2 regions of the Shewanella sp. BJSY2023SW007 genome follow, and region 2 is predicted to be linked to the other one. Evidence: riboswitches for the same ligand, from Rfam matches in the RefSeq annotation. Region 2 holds a riboswitch; the other holds the start of a gene.
What was found. Region 2 has a riboswitch for lysine ahead of ACMHXE_RS14015 (Na+/H+ antiporter NhaC family protein). Riboswitches for the same ligand answer to the same signal wherever they lie in the genome.
Positions count from the first base shown of each region.

Region 1 (6,109 bases), on a different contig from region 2:
GATGCCGATAAATATCAGTGGTCGCTTAACCTCGACTTTTAACTACAGTTAAAAAGGGGATAATTACCGTATGGCAACTGTTTCCGAAAGTGGCATATGGCATAGGACCTACGGTGAAGAAGCTGAGATTGACCTTGAGGAAGCCAGAGAGATAGGGGGCAGGAACAGGTGATAAGGGCAGATAAACAAAAGCCAGCTTGATAAGCTGGCTTTGTATTGACTGATAAGTTTTATCAGTCTTCCAGGTTACCACAGAAACGGTAGCCTTCGCCGTGGATGGTGGCGATGATTTCCGGTGTATCAGGCACACTTTCGAAATGCTTACGGATACGGCGGATAGTCACGTCAACAGTACGGTCATGTGGCTTGAGTTCACGGCCGGTCATCTTCATCAGCAGCTCGGCGCGGCTGAGGATCTTGCCTGGGTTTTCCACGAAGTGCAGCATGGCGCGGAATTCGCTACGCGGCAGCTTGTAAGATTCACCCTGTGGGCTGACCAGTGAACGGCTGTTGATTTCCAGGCTCCAGCCATTGAAACGATAATGTTCCACGGCGGCCTTTTCTTCAATTTCAGCACCTGAGCTGTTGACGCGAGTCAGCAGGTTGCGGGCACGAATAGTCAACTCACGAGGGTTGAACGGTTTGGTGATGTAATCATCAGCACCGATTTCCAAGCCCAAGATCTTGTCTACTTCGTTGTCACGACCGGTAAGGAAGATGAGACCGATATTGTTGATTTCGCGCAACTCCCGCGCCAACAGCAAACCATTCTTACCCGGCAGGTTGATATCCATAACTACCAGGTTCACCTTGTTTTCCTGCAAGGCTTTGTGCATCTCTGCGCCATCATTGGCTTCGGTTACCACATAACCTTCTGCCTCGAAAATACTTCTCAGCGTGTTACGGGTAACGGCTTCATCTTCAACGATCAGAATGTGCGGGTTTTGCATGTTATTTACCTAATTAAATCAGTTTATCTAACCATGAGCGCGGGTGACGCTCCGCTATACTCTCTAAAACGCCAACATTCACAGGGTTCACGTAAGTGCTGTTCAAAACTGAAATGAAACGGCAACACACTTCATGATTAGCAAAAAGTATGCTCTCCACCCGGAGAGGCGCGAACTGTACTCTCTAGGATTCCCAGTGGCGGGATTTAGTTCCTGAAAGACATGGAAAATCCAGAAAATGCGATCTTAAAACCAGATTACATTTGGTACAGAGTCGTTATCGATAGAGACTTATGCTGTCGCGTAATGGCGCTAGCCTGGTCACACGCTTAACTCTAGGCCTCAGTCGATACAATCCATTGTACTAGGATTAGGCATTTGTTAACAAATGAAATGTTAACAAATTAATGTTTAACTATGATCTATGTCACAGGTTTTTATGTTAGATATTGAAACTTAAGCATTTTGTGTTTTGCCTTACTGTGAGCTTGCTCACGGGGCTAGGGGATTTCGTAAGCCTTTGCTAGAATAACTCCGGTTCATTAGAGACAGATACTACAATGGATGCTACATTTGAAAGTCTCTGGCAGTACTACCAGAGCGCATGCTTTTTTTTGACTCAGTCGTTTTCTTCCGCTGTTCCTTTTGCCATTGTCACCGCCCATAATCCCCTAGGGCAAAAACTGACTTCCTGCCAAAACCGTCTTCTCGATCGGCAATTACAAGGTGATATTGATAAGCTGGGCATACCCTATCGGGCTATTATAGGTGCGGCCGATGATCTCAGTCATATGGAAAAAAGTTGGGCCCTTTTTTTGGATAAGGCTGCGGCAATCGAGCTAGCATTCAAGTACCGTCAGAATGCACTTTATTATGTGGATAAAGGCTTGCTGACCTTAGTGCCCTGCCATAAAGGTGAGCATGAAATAGAGCTTGGATTATTTGCAAACCGAGCTCGTTTGGTCAATGAATTACCTGAACTTAGTGATAAATGAGTTGAGGATATTTCATCAGATGCAAATTAGCATTGACTTCATAAGGGCTTTATTGCTAATTTTTTCATCCCTTTCGCAAGAAAGGAACAGAAGAGGTGCGTTAACTAGGTAGTGAGTCAGAGGAAGCCAATTTCCAATGACGGCTCATGAGGGAGATTAACGCCGAGGTCGGGATGCGCATTGGTAACGCTCTCCGGTCGGTTGGTCAGGCTGAATCCTGGCGGCTGTCACCTGGTTTTGGTGGAGAGCTTCTGGTGACGATCGCTTTTTCCCTACTTTGGGGTGCGTTATCTCAGCACCAGGCTCTTCGAACGTTATCTGTTCGGAGCTTAACTCATGAAGTTTATTCTCGTTATCGACCTTTCCCTGTCACCTGCCTGTGGGGGAATGCGCTGATGTCTCTTGTTGTTGCCAAGTTTGGCGGTACCTCAGTTGCCGATTATCAGGCGATGAATCGCTGTGCCGACATAGTGCTTGCAAATTCAGCCACCCGTTTGGTTGTGGTGAGTGCATCCAGTGGTGTAACCAATCTGTTGGTGGAGCTATCTCAGGCAGACATGGGAGATGAGCGTCGTCTCAAACTACTGAAAGATATTGCCACCATTCAATATGCGATTCTGGACAAACTTGGCAGACCTGCCGATGTTGCCGCAGCGCTGGATGCTTTGCTCAGCCGCATGGCAACGCTCAGTGCCAAGCTGTTGCAGGCGCCGAGTCATGCTATGGTGGATGAGATCCTGTCCCTTGGTGAGCAATGCTCTTCAGCGCTGTTTGCCGCGGTTTTGAGAGAACGCGGTGCCAAGGCCAGCGCCTTTGATGTGCGTCAGGTGATGCGTACTGATAGCCATTTCGGTAAGGCCGAACCACAAATCGCCGAGCTAAAGCGACTGGCGACAGAGAAATTAAAACCCTTGCTTGAGCAGCAACTGCTGGTGACCCAGGGCTTTATCGGCGCCGATGCCGATGGCCGAACCACTACACTTGGACGTGGCGGCAGTGATTATTCCGCGGCTCTGTTGGCAGAAGCTTTGGAAGCCGATGCGGTCGAGATCTGGACCGATGTAGAAGGAATTTACACCACAGATCCCAGACTGGCTCCCAACGCCAGGCCTATCGCAGAAATCAGTTTTAACGAGGCGGCAGAGATGGCCACCTTTGGTGCCAAGGTGCTGCACCCTGCCACCATCTTGCCGGCGGTGCGTCAACAGATCCAGGTGTTTGTCGGCTCCAGTCGGGCACCGGAAAAAGGCGGTACCTGGATCCGTCACCAAGTGGAAGATGAGCCGGTATTCAGGGCTGTTGCGGTGAGACGAGATCAGACTCTGCTTAACTTGCACAGTTTGCAGATGTTGCATGCCCAAGGCTTTTTGGCAGAGACCTTTGCTGTGTTGGCGCGGCACAAGATCAGTGTTGACCTCATTACCACCTCAGAGGTGAATGTGTCGCTGACCCTGGATAAAACGGGCTCAGATTCGGCCGGCAAGGGGCTTCTGACCGAAGCACTGCTGCAAGAGTTATCGCAGAACTGCCGTGTGCGGGTGGAAGACAAGCTGGCTCTGGTGGCCATCATAGGCAACAAGATAGCCACTACCGCCGGGATCTGTCGCCGGGTATTTGAAGTGCTTGAACCCCATAATGTCCGAATGATCTGTCAGGGTGCCAGTCCGCACAATCTTTGTGTCTTGGTGTCGGAAGCCGAAGCCGGTGATGTGGTAGCCGCTTTGCATCGCAACCTGTTTGAAGGTGCTCAGGATGCAGCTTGAACACCTGCCGGTTGGGGAGCTGGCCGCAGGTCAGCCTCTGACCATACCCGTTTATCGCTTCAAAGGCACCAGTCATAAGGCACCCAGCGTCTATATTCAGGCTAATGTGCATGGCGCCGAGGTGCAGGGCAATGCGGTGATTTTGCAGCTGCTGCAGTACTTCAGGGATTATCCGCCTCTGGGAGATATCACCCTGGTGCCTCTGGCCAACCCCTTGGGGATTAACCAGAAAAGCGGTGAGTTTACCTTGGGCCGTTTCGATCCCATCACAGGTATTAACTGGAACCGAGCTTATCTGGATCAGGCCGTCCAGCTGGATGATTGGTATCTACAGCACAGTGAGTTGCCGGAGCAAGCACTGTTTGACGCTTTTCGTCAGCTTCTCATTGCCAACTGTGAACAGGCATTGGCCAATCCTTGGGGAGTGACGACCGGCCAGAGATTGGCACTCAATCTGCAGAAACTGGCGCACAGTGCTGACATAGTGCTGGATCTGCACACTGGCCCCAAGTCCTGTAAACACCTCTATTGCCCCGAGTATGAGCTGTCCGCTGCAGGTTACTTTCATATTCCCTACACCTTGGTGATGCCCAAAGGCTTTGGCGGCGCCATGGATGAAGCGGCCTTCAATCCCTGGTGGCAACTTAGCGACTATGCCAAGAGTCGCGGGCGAGAGCTGAAAGTCGCAGTATCGGCCTTTACCTTGGAGCTTGGCAGTCAGGAGCGTATCGATCTTGCCGATGCCAGTCGCGATGCCGAAGGGATATTAAGTTATCTGAGCTATAGAGAGGTGATAGCCCAGAGCGTACAACCCGAGGTGATGCCGCGTTTTGCTTGTTTGCTGAAAGACTATCGAAAGTTTCATGCACCTATGGCCGGTATGGTGGAATATCTGGCCAAGCCGGGGGTGCCTTTGTCCGCCGGCGCGCCTCTGGTCAATATGCTCAGGCTCGACCGAGTCGATGCCGGTACTGAAGTCACCAGGCTCTCGCTTAATGAGGATGTGATCCCCGTGCTACATTTTGCCTCGGCGTCTGTGCACCAGGGAACTGAGCTCTACAAGGTGATGACCAACTACTTTACTCTTTTTGATTAAGTTAAATCCCGGTGTGAACTTGATTTTAACGTCTACTATTCTGTAAATGGCTGATAAATTGTAATTTTTTGTGTATTTGTTTTTAATTTGTATCTGTCAATGTTACAAGTGTTGGGCGCCCTTGTTTTTAGGGTGTTTTAAAACGGAAGCATAAAACAACAATAAACAGTCTTAATGGGAGTAGACAATTGAAGAGTCAAGTTGCAATAGCTGTTTCAGCAGCACTGTTATCCATGTCATGCCATACCCAAGCCGCGCCGTTGAGCGTATCAGATCCATTTATTTCTTCGGATCTGCTTAGTGCGTCCAGCGGCCGCAAAGGGCAACAGCAAGGGGTGGGGCAACATAAATTTGTCAAAGAGCCTGGACTTGCTGAGGGGAAATATACTTATATAGTGCGCCTGAAAGATCCCTCTGTGGCGAATTATGCCGGTGGTATTGCCGGGCTTGAAGCCACCAGTCCACAGAGAAGCCAAGGGCTGGCGTCTCAAAAGTCTCCCAAGCTGAATACCGCCAGTGTGGCGGTGAAGTCCTACGTGAAGTATTTGAATGCCAAGCAACAGAATTTTTTAATGAGTGCCGCGGCACAAGGGGTTCAGTTACAGGCTAAGGCCAGGTATCACTATGCCTTTAATGGTCTGGCGGTCACCATGGATCAGCAGCAGGCAGAAGCCCTGTCCAAGCTACCCGAAGTGGCTTTCATTGAGCGGGAAAGCCTCTATTCAATGGATACCGACAGCAGCCAGAGCATGATAGGTTCTCCCAAAGTGTGGGACGGCAGTGCTACAGGGACTCGGGCTATGGGAGAAGGGGTTATAGTCGGGGTGATCGATTCGGGGATCAACAGTGATCATCCATCCTTTGCCGACATTGGGGGAGATGGTTATGACCATACCAATCCCTGGGGACAAGGTGTTTACGTTGGTGACTGTGCGGTAGAGTTCTCTGACATGTGTAACGATAAGCTAATCGGAGTCAGAAGTTATCCAGAGATTACCGATAGTTATGATGATGAGGAGGTCTTTGGTCCAACGCCTCCTGCCAAGAATGGTGAGGATTATGGTGGTCATGGTTCTCACACTGCCGGTACTGCAGCGGGCAATATCCTTAAGAATGTCCCCTATGTTGCCGGTGAAGTCGGTGAAGCTCGGGGGGATGGCATAGAGACCGGTCTCGAGTTTACACAAATATCCGGGGTAGCTCCCCATGCCAATATTGTCGCCTATCAGATCTGCCGTCCGGGCAATAATGGCGATAGATACTCAGGTTGCCCCACATCGGCGATTCTCAAGGCTTTGGATGATG
Region 1 covers NZ_JBKORL010000033.1:18,153-24,261, reverse strand. The annotation lists gene arcA (two-component system response regulator ArcA) at 234-950, opposite strand; gene ACMHXE_RS06785 (DUF3293 domain-containing protein) at 1,511-1,945, shown strand; lysine riboswitch at 2,028-2,204, shown strand; gene lysC (lysine-sensitive aspartokinase 3) at 2,341-3,708, shown strand; gene ACMHXE_RS06775 (succinylglutamate desuccinylase/aspartoacylase family protein) at 3,698-4,804, shown strand; gene ACMHXE_RS06770 (S8 family serine peptidase) at 4,993-6,109, shown strand, end outside.
Region 1: another riboswitch for lysine. It lies ahead of lysC (lysine-sensitive aspartokinase 3); the one in region 2 lies ahead of ACMHXE_RS14015 (Na+/H+ antiporter NhaC family protein).

Region 2 (6,109 bases):
TGCGTTTTTGCCCCTCGGCAGTGGTACCGGCAAACAGGTTGAACAGCGCGAAAAACGAGCTCTGGCTGCCGTTGGTGAGACTGATATTGTTTTTGGTCAGCGACCAACCGTAGGTATCGTTAAGCAGCTTGGCCAAAGCGCTGAGAAAGGCATCTTTTCCCTGCGGGCCATCATAGTTGGTCATGGCCGCGAGCAACTCGCCCTTGGCCAACATATCGGCACTGAGCTCGGTAAAATAGTCCAGCATGGAGGGAATGGCCGCCGGGTTACCGCCCCCCAGCATAATCGCCCCCGGAGTGCGTAGCCCTTCGTTGAGATCATCCATCAACTGGGTGATACCTGTATAACGGTTAAACTTGTCGCCAAACTTGGAAAACTGCATTACTTCTATCCGCAGACTCATATCAAGAAACAGAACTTATTTAGTAACAGGAACCGCGGCAGATTACACCTTAAAAGTTTTTTAGTTGCGTGATACAACTCAATATTTACCAAGCTTAAATGGCTGCAAACGCCCCGAATAAGAGTTGCATGGTCATTTGAGAGCAAATTTTTGTGCGCCAGCGAACATTTCGCCGACACCGACTTGTTGATCCATTATCTGGGGCACACACTTAAAAACAGGAGAAGCAACCATAGGAGCAGCGGGTGTCAGCCTCAAAACTGAGAGAACTAAAGCAGCAACAGCAGAGTCTGTTAGAGCAGGAATTGATGCGGGAACAAGCCGATTCCCTGGGCGTTGCCGGCAAGAAGTTGGAACAGGCACTGCAGGATTATCAGCGCCACCATCACTTGTCACCGAGAAAAAAAGCCGAGTACGTTAGCCTAGTGGCCGATGCCGTCTATAACCTGATGTTGACCCGGGAGCTACTCGGCTTTGTCGACGGCAATCTTGAGTGGGTTTGCGGCCAGTATGACATCCCGGATGCCGTGCTACAGCAGTTGGCCTTGAGCTGAAACGCATCAAGGCCCGCTTGGGGCCTCGAGTGCCAACTCACCAAGGAGAGTTGGGTCGCAGCCACAGATGCACAGTCACTTCATCCCTGTCGTGATAGAGGTGTTTACAGGCCAGCTTAAACTCTGTGATGCCGTTTTCTTTGAGAATGGCCTGCATATTTTCCAATATGGTGCTCACCTCTTTGTAACGGCTCTTCATCGGTAATTTCAGGTTAAAGATAGCCTCTTTGAACCAGCCATTGATGGCCCAGGCTTCCATCAGTTCGGCCACCCTGGCCGGTTTTTCCACCATGTCACACACCAGCCAATAGATGTTCTTGCGCTTGGGCTCGAAACGGAAACCGTCGGCCTGGAAGTGAGTCACCTGGCCGGTTTCCATCAAACCCGCATCCATGGGGCCGTTGTCGACAGCCGATACAAACATGCCGCGGCGCACCAACTGATAGGTCCAGCCACCGGGGCAGGCGCCGAGATCCACGGCGTTGAGGCCGCTGCGCAAACGTTCTTCCCGCTGCGGCTCGGGAATAAAGTGATTGAAAGCCTCATCCAGTTTCAAAGTCGAACGGCTGGGCGCATCGGCGGGAAACTTGAGCCTGGGGATCCCCATAAAAAACGGTGACGAGTTATGGCTGTAGGAATAACCGGCAAACGCCTTGCCCGGTGCCACAAAGCACACATGGATTATCGGCCGCTTGGGGTTTTCCTTGGCCAGCAATGTACCGCTCTGTTTCAGCGACTGACGCAGCGGCACGGTAAACTTGCGGCAGAAGGTCAGCAGCTCTTTGGCTTCGTTGGTATCCGGGGTTTCGACCCTGAGCTCACCGCCCTTGCTGATATCTTCAAGCGCGGCAGTAATTGGCCCTACCCTGTCTTCCGGAGGCAGGTCGCTGAGCAGATCGCCGCAGACAAACATCTGCCGGGCAAAGATCAATGAGTCCAGCGCCAGTTCCTGTGCCAAGGTGTCGGCTTCCCCTTCGGCAAAACATTGAAAGATCACATAGGCATCGTTGTTATTGGCCTTGACGAAACCACCGACATTGAGCAGTGCCGCCCGACTTTGGATCTCGGCCGCGCACTCTTTTTCATAGCCGGCACGACAAAACAGAAACAGGTTGTTCATTGGTATTTCCAAACAGTGAATCTTACCGGAAAGCCTCCGGCAACTGGCGAAGGCGGCAAGTATATCAGAAGCCTTTTCCCATCGCAGGTTAGTTATTCCATTCCTTATGGGACTTTGAACTAGCGTAAATCTTGGTCAGGTATTCAAATACTGCCGAAATTGACGGCGGCACACGACTCTTTGCCGAGATCAACTCAAGCTGAACCAAGTACGCGCAATGCTATTACAACAAAACACCCGCCATCAGGGCGGGTGCTGTTAACGCGAGCTATTCAGTAGCTGATCAGGCATTAGTATTCTTGGGTTGTTGCCACTTGAGCCACACCAATCCCAACAGGAACAGCACACAACTACTGGCAAGCCCAAGCCATACCGACTCGGTAAAACCGAGCACTATATAACCACCGAGGGAAATAACTGCTACCAAGACCGCATAGGGCAGCTGAGTCAACACATGGTCGATATGATGGCAGCCTGCACCTGTGGATGACAAAATCGTGGTGTCCGATATCGGCGAGCAGTGATCGCCAAACACAGCGCCGGACAGCACGGCCGCCAACATAGGCAACATCATACTGCTGTGGCTGCCCATGGCCATATCGGCGGCAATCGGCAACATGATCCCGAAAGTGCCCCAACTAGTACCGGTAGAAAAGGCGGTAAGCCCAGCCAAAATAAATAGCACGGCCGGCAGCAAGGCAAAGGGAATATTGCCACTGGCGAGACTGGCCATAAACTTGCCGGTTTCCAGTGAGCCAATGATCCCGGCTATGGTCCAGGCAAACATCAGAATATAGATGGCCGGCAACATGGAACGGGCACCCGAGGTAAGCGCCTTGAGGATCATCTTGGCTTCTATCTTCTGGATAAAGGCCAGCAGCAGAGTTACCACCAGACCAATGGAAGCACCGAAAAACAGTGATGAACCCACATCGGTTTTCTCAAAAGCACCTATGATAGTGAAAGGCAGGCTTTCTGCCGCCAGGGCATCGGCGCCGCTGGAAACCATAAAGTAGAAGGTCGCCACCACCAAGACACCTATGGGCAAGAACAGGCCGTGCACCTGACCGGTTTCCGCCTCGGGCAGATCTGCATTGGCACCGGGTGGCAGTCCCTTGGTCTCATCATAGAGATTGCCTTTACGGGCGTTGAGCTCGTGTTTGCGCATAGCGCCGATATCCAGCTCCATATAGGCCACACACAGCAATAGCGCCAAGGCAAACAAGGCATAGAAGTTCATCGGGATCATCTGTACGAAAGCGCTCAGATGCCCGGTCTCAGTAAAACCGTGGGCGGTGAGAATACCGCCGATAAGGGCAATAATATAGGCGCCCCAGCTGGACACCGGCGAGATAACGCACACAGGCGCCGCGGTCGAATCCAAAAGATACGCCAGTTTGGAGCGGGAGATATAGTATCTGTCGGTCAGCGGCCTAGCGATACTTCCCACCACCAGGCTGTTAAAGTAGTCATCGATAAACACCGCACAGCCGAGAAACATAGTCAGCAACTTGGCATCACGACGATTGCGGATATGCTGTCTGGCCCAGTTGGCAAAGGCTCTGGCCGAGCCACTGACGGTGATCAGTGCAGTGATCATTCCCAGCAGCACCAGGAACCCCAGAATATACAGGTTCCAGGCATTAAAAGCGCCATCGTCCCAAACCAGGGAAAGCACCCTTTGTCCCAGATAAACCCCGGTATCCAATACCGACCATTGATTGAGCAACAAGGCTCCGATCAGTATTCCTAGTCCCAGCGATAACAACACCCGCCGGGTGAAGATCGCCAATAAAATTGCCACAACCGGCGGCAACAAAGAGAGTGCCGAGTCGGCATAACTTAGTACTGTCATTGAGTCTTGTTCTTCGTTAAATACGAATGGAGGGCAACTGAACTGGTGGGAAAAGGCAATAGCATACCGAGTAGCACCTGTCCTTTCAGTAGCGCTCCATAGTAACGTCAATCTGTCATCCCGACAGAATATACTATGGCAGTGCTGCCCCTATTTGGTAACAGCCCCAGCGGTGGACCTTGATGAGTCGCAACCACTTCGGCACCAAATCCTTTCGCGATACATAAACGGAATCACCCTGCTTACCGCTACTGATATTTAGTGCGCCTCTACTTCTCAGGACGCCTGATGTCAGGCGTGAGGCACATAAAAACATAGGCGGCTTTGAGGATGCTACCCCAAAGCCGCCTATCGTGACCTAGATCACAGATTAAATCAACTCGTTCAACTTGGGCACAACATCAAACAGGTCTGCTTCCAAACCATAATCGGCAACCTGGAAGATAGGCGCTTCAGGATCTTTGTTGATGGCCACTATGACTTTTGAGTCCTTCATCCCGGCCAGATGCTGAATCGCCCCAGAGATACCCACGGCGATATAAAGCTCTGGCGCCACGATTTTACCCGTCTGGCCAACCTGCAGGTCGTTGGGAACAAACCCGGCATCCACAGCAGCACGTGATGCACCTACGGCGGCGCCCAATTTATCGGCCAAGGCTTCCAGCATGGCAAAATTTTCGCCACTGCCCATACCGCGGCCACCGGAAACAATGACTCTGGCGCTGCCAAGCTCCGGACGAGCCGACTCGGTCAAGCTCTGGGATACAAAGCTGCTCTTGGCGTCAAAGACACTATCGAGCTGATTGATTTCAGCTGAGCCTGTCTCGGCAACGGCGTCAAAGGCACTGGCGCGCACAGTGGCCACTTTCTTGTCATCCAGACTCTTAACGGTCGCCATGGCGTTACCGGCATAGACGGGACGGACAAAGGTGTCGGCATCAATCACCTTGGTGATCTCAGAAAGCTGAGCCACATCCAGCAAAGCCGCCACTCGTGGCAGTATGTCTTTACCCTGGCTTGAAGCTGCAGCCAGAATGTGGCTGTAGTCGCCACTCAGAGACAAGATGAGTTCACCAATATTGTCGGCAAGATGAGCACCATAGGCTGGATTATCGGCCAGCAATACTTTATTGACACCTTCAAGCTTGGTGGCGGCATCGGCGGCGGCCTTACAATCCTGACCGGCAACCAAAAGGTGAATATCTCCCCCTATGGCTTTAGCCGCGGCGACGACTTTGGCTGTGTCCTGTTTCAGGCTGGCATTATCGTGTTCTGCTATTACTAATACGGCCATTTAGATCACCTTCGCTTCGTTTTTCAACTTGTCCACCAGCTCCTCAACGGAAGCCACCATCACACCTGCCTGACGGCTGGCCGGTGCAGCTACCTCCAACACCTGTACGTGCTGCTTGAGAGTCACCTCCAAATCTTCAACACTCATGGTTTCCAACGGCTTGCGCTTGGCTTTCATGATATTGGGCAAAGATGCGTAGCGAGGTTCGTTCAAACGCAGATCTGCGGTGACTACAGCCGGTAGAGGCATAGACAGAGTCTGTAAGCCGCCATCCACTTCACGGGTAACCAGCAAAGTTTCACCTTCCAGCTTCACTTCAGATGCAAAGGTTGCCTGAGGCATACCGGCGAGTGCCGCCAGCATCTGTCCGGTCTGATTATTATCGCCGTCGATGGACTGCTTGCCGAGCAGAATAAGCTGCGCCTGCTCTTTGTCCTGCACTGCCTTGAGCAGTTTGGCAATAGAAAGGGGCACCAGCTCTTCATCGATTTCAATGTGAATGGCACGGTCGGCGCCCAGAGCCAGTGCGGTACGCAATTGCTCCTGTGCCGCCTTGGGACCTATGCTGACAACAACGACTTCAGAAGCACTGCCGGCTTCTTTTAGACGTACGGCTTCTTCTACCGCAATTTCACAAAATGGATTCAACGCCATTTTCAGGTTGGCTGTTTCAACGCCTGTATTGTCAGCCTTGACCCTGACCTTAACATTGGCATCGACCACACGTTTTACTGGCACCAATACTTTCATAGGGTTTCCTTCCTACACCTTGTATCTAATGTGGATTACGTACCGATGATACCAGATACATCAGTACAGGATGGCTCAACTTTACGTGCTGTTGACGTTAACGTCAACAGCAGTTTAAACGCTCGTTTGCCAA
Region 2 covers NZ_JBKORL010000083.1:29,227-35,335, forward strand. The annotation lists gene ACMHXE_RS14000 (valine--pyruvate transaminase) at 1-382, opposite strand, end outside; gene ACMHXE_RS14005 (hypothetical protein) at 649-957, shown strand; gene rlmM (23S rRNA (cytidine(2498)-2'-O)-methyltransferase RlmM) at 995-2,077, opposite strand; gene ACMHXE_RS14015 (Na+/H+ antiporter NhaC family protein) at 2,361-3,932, opposite strand; lysine riboswitch at 4,014-4,212, opposite strand; gene ACMHXE_RS14020 (electron transfer flavoprotein subunit alpha/FixB family protein) at 4,303-5,226, opposite strand; gene ACMHXE_RS14025 (electron transfer flavoprotein subunit beta/FixA family protein) at 5,227-5,976, opposite strand.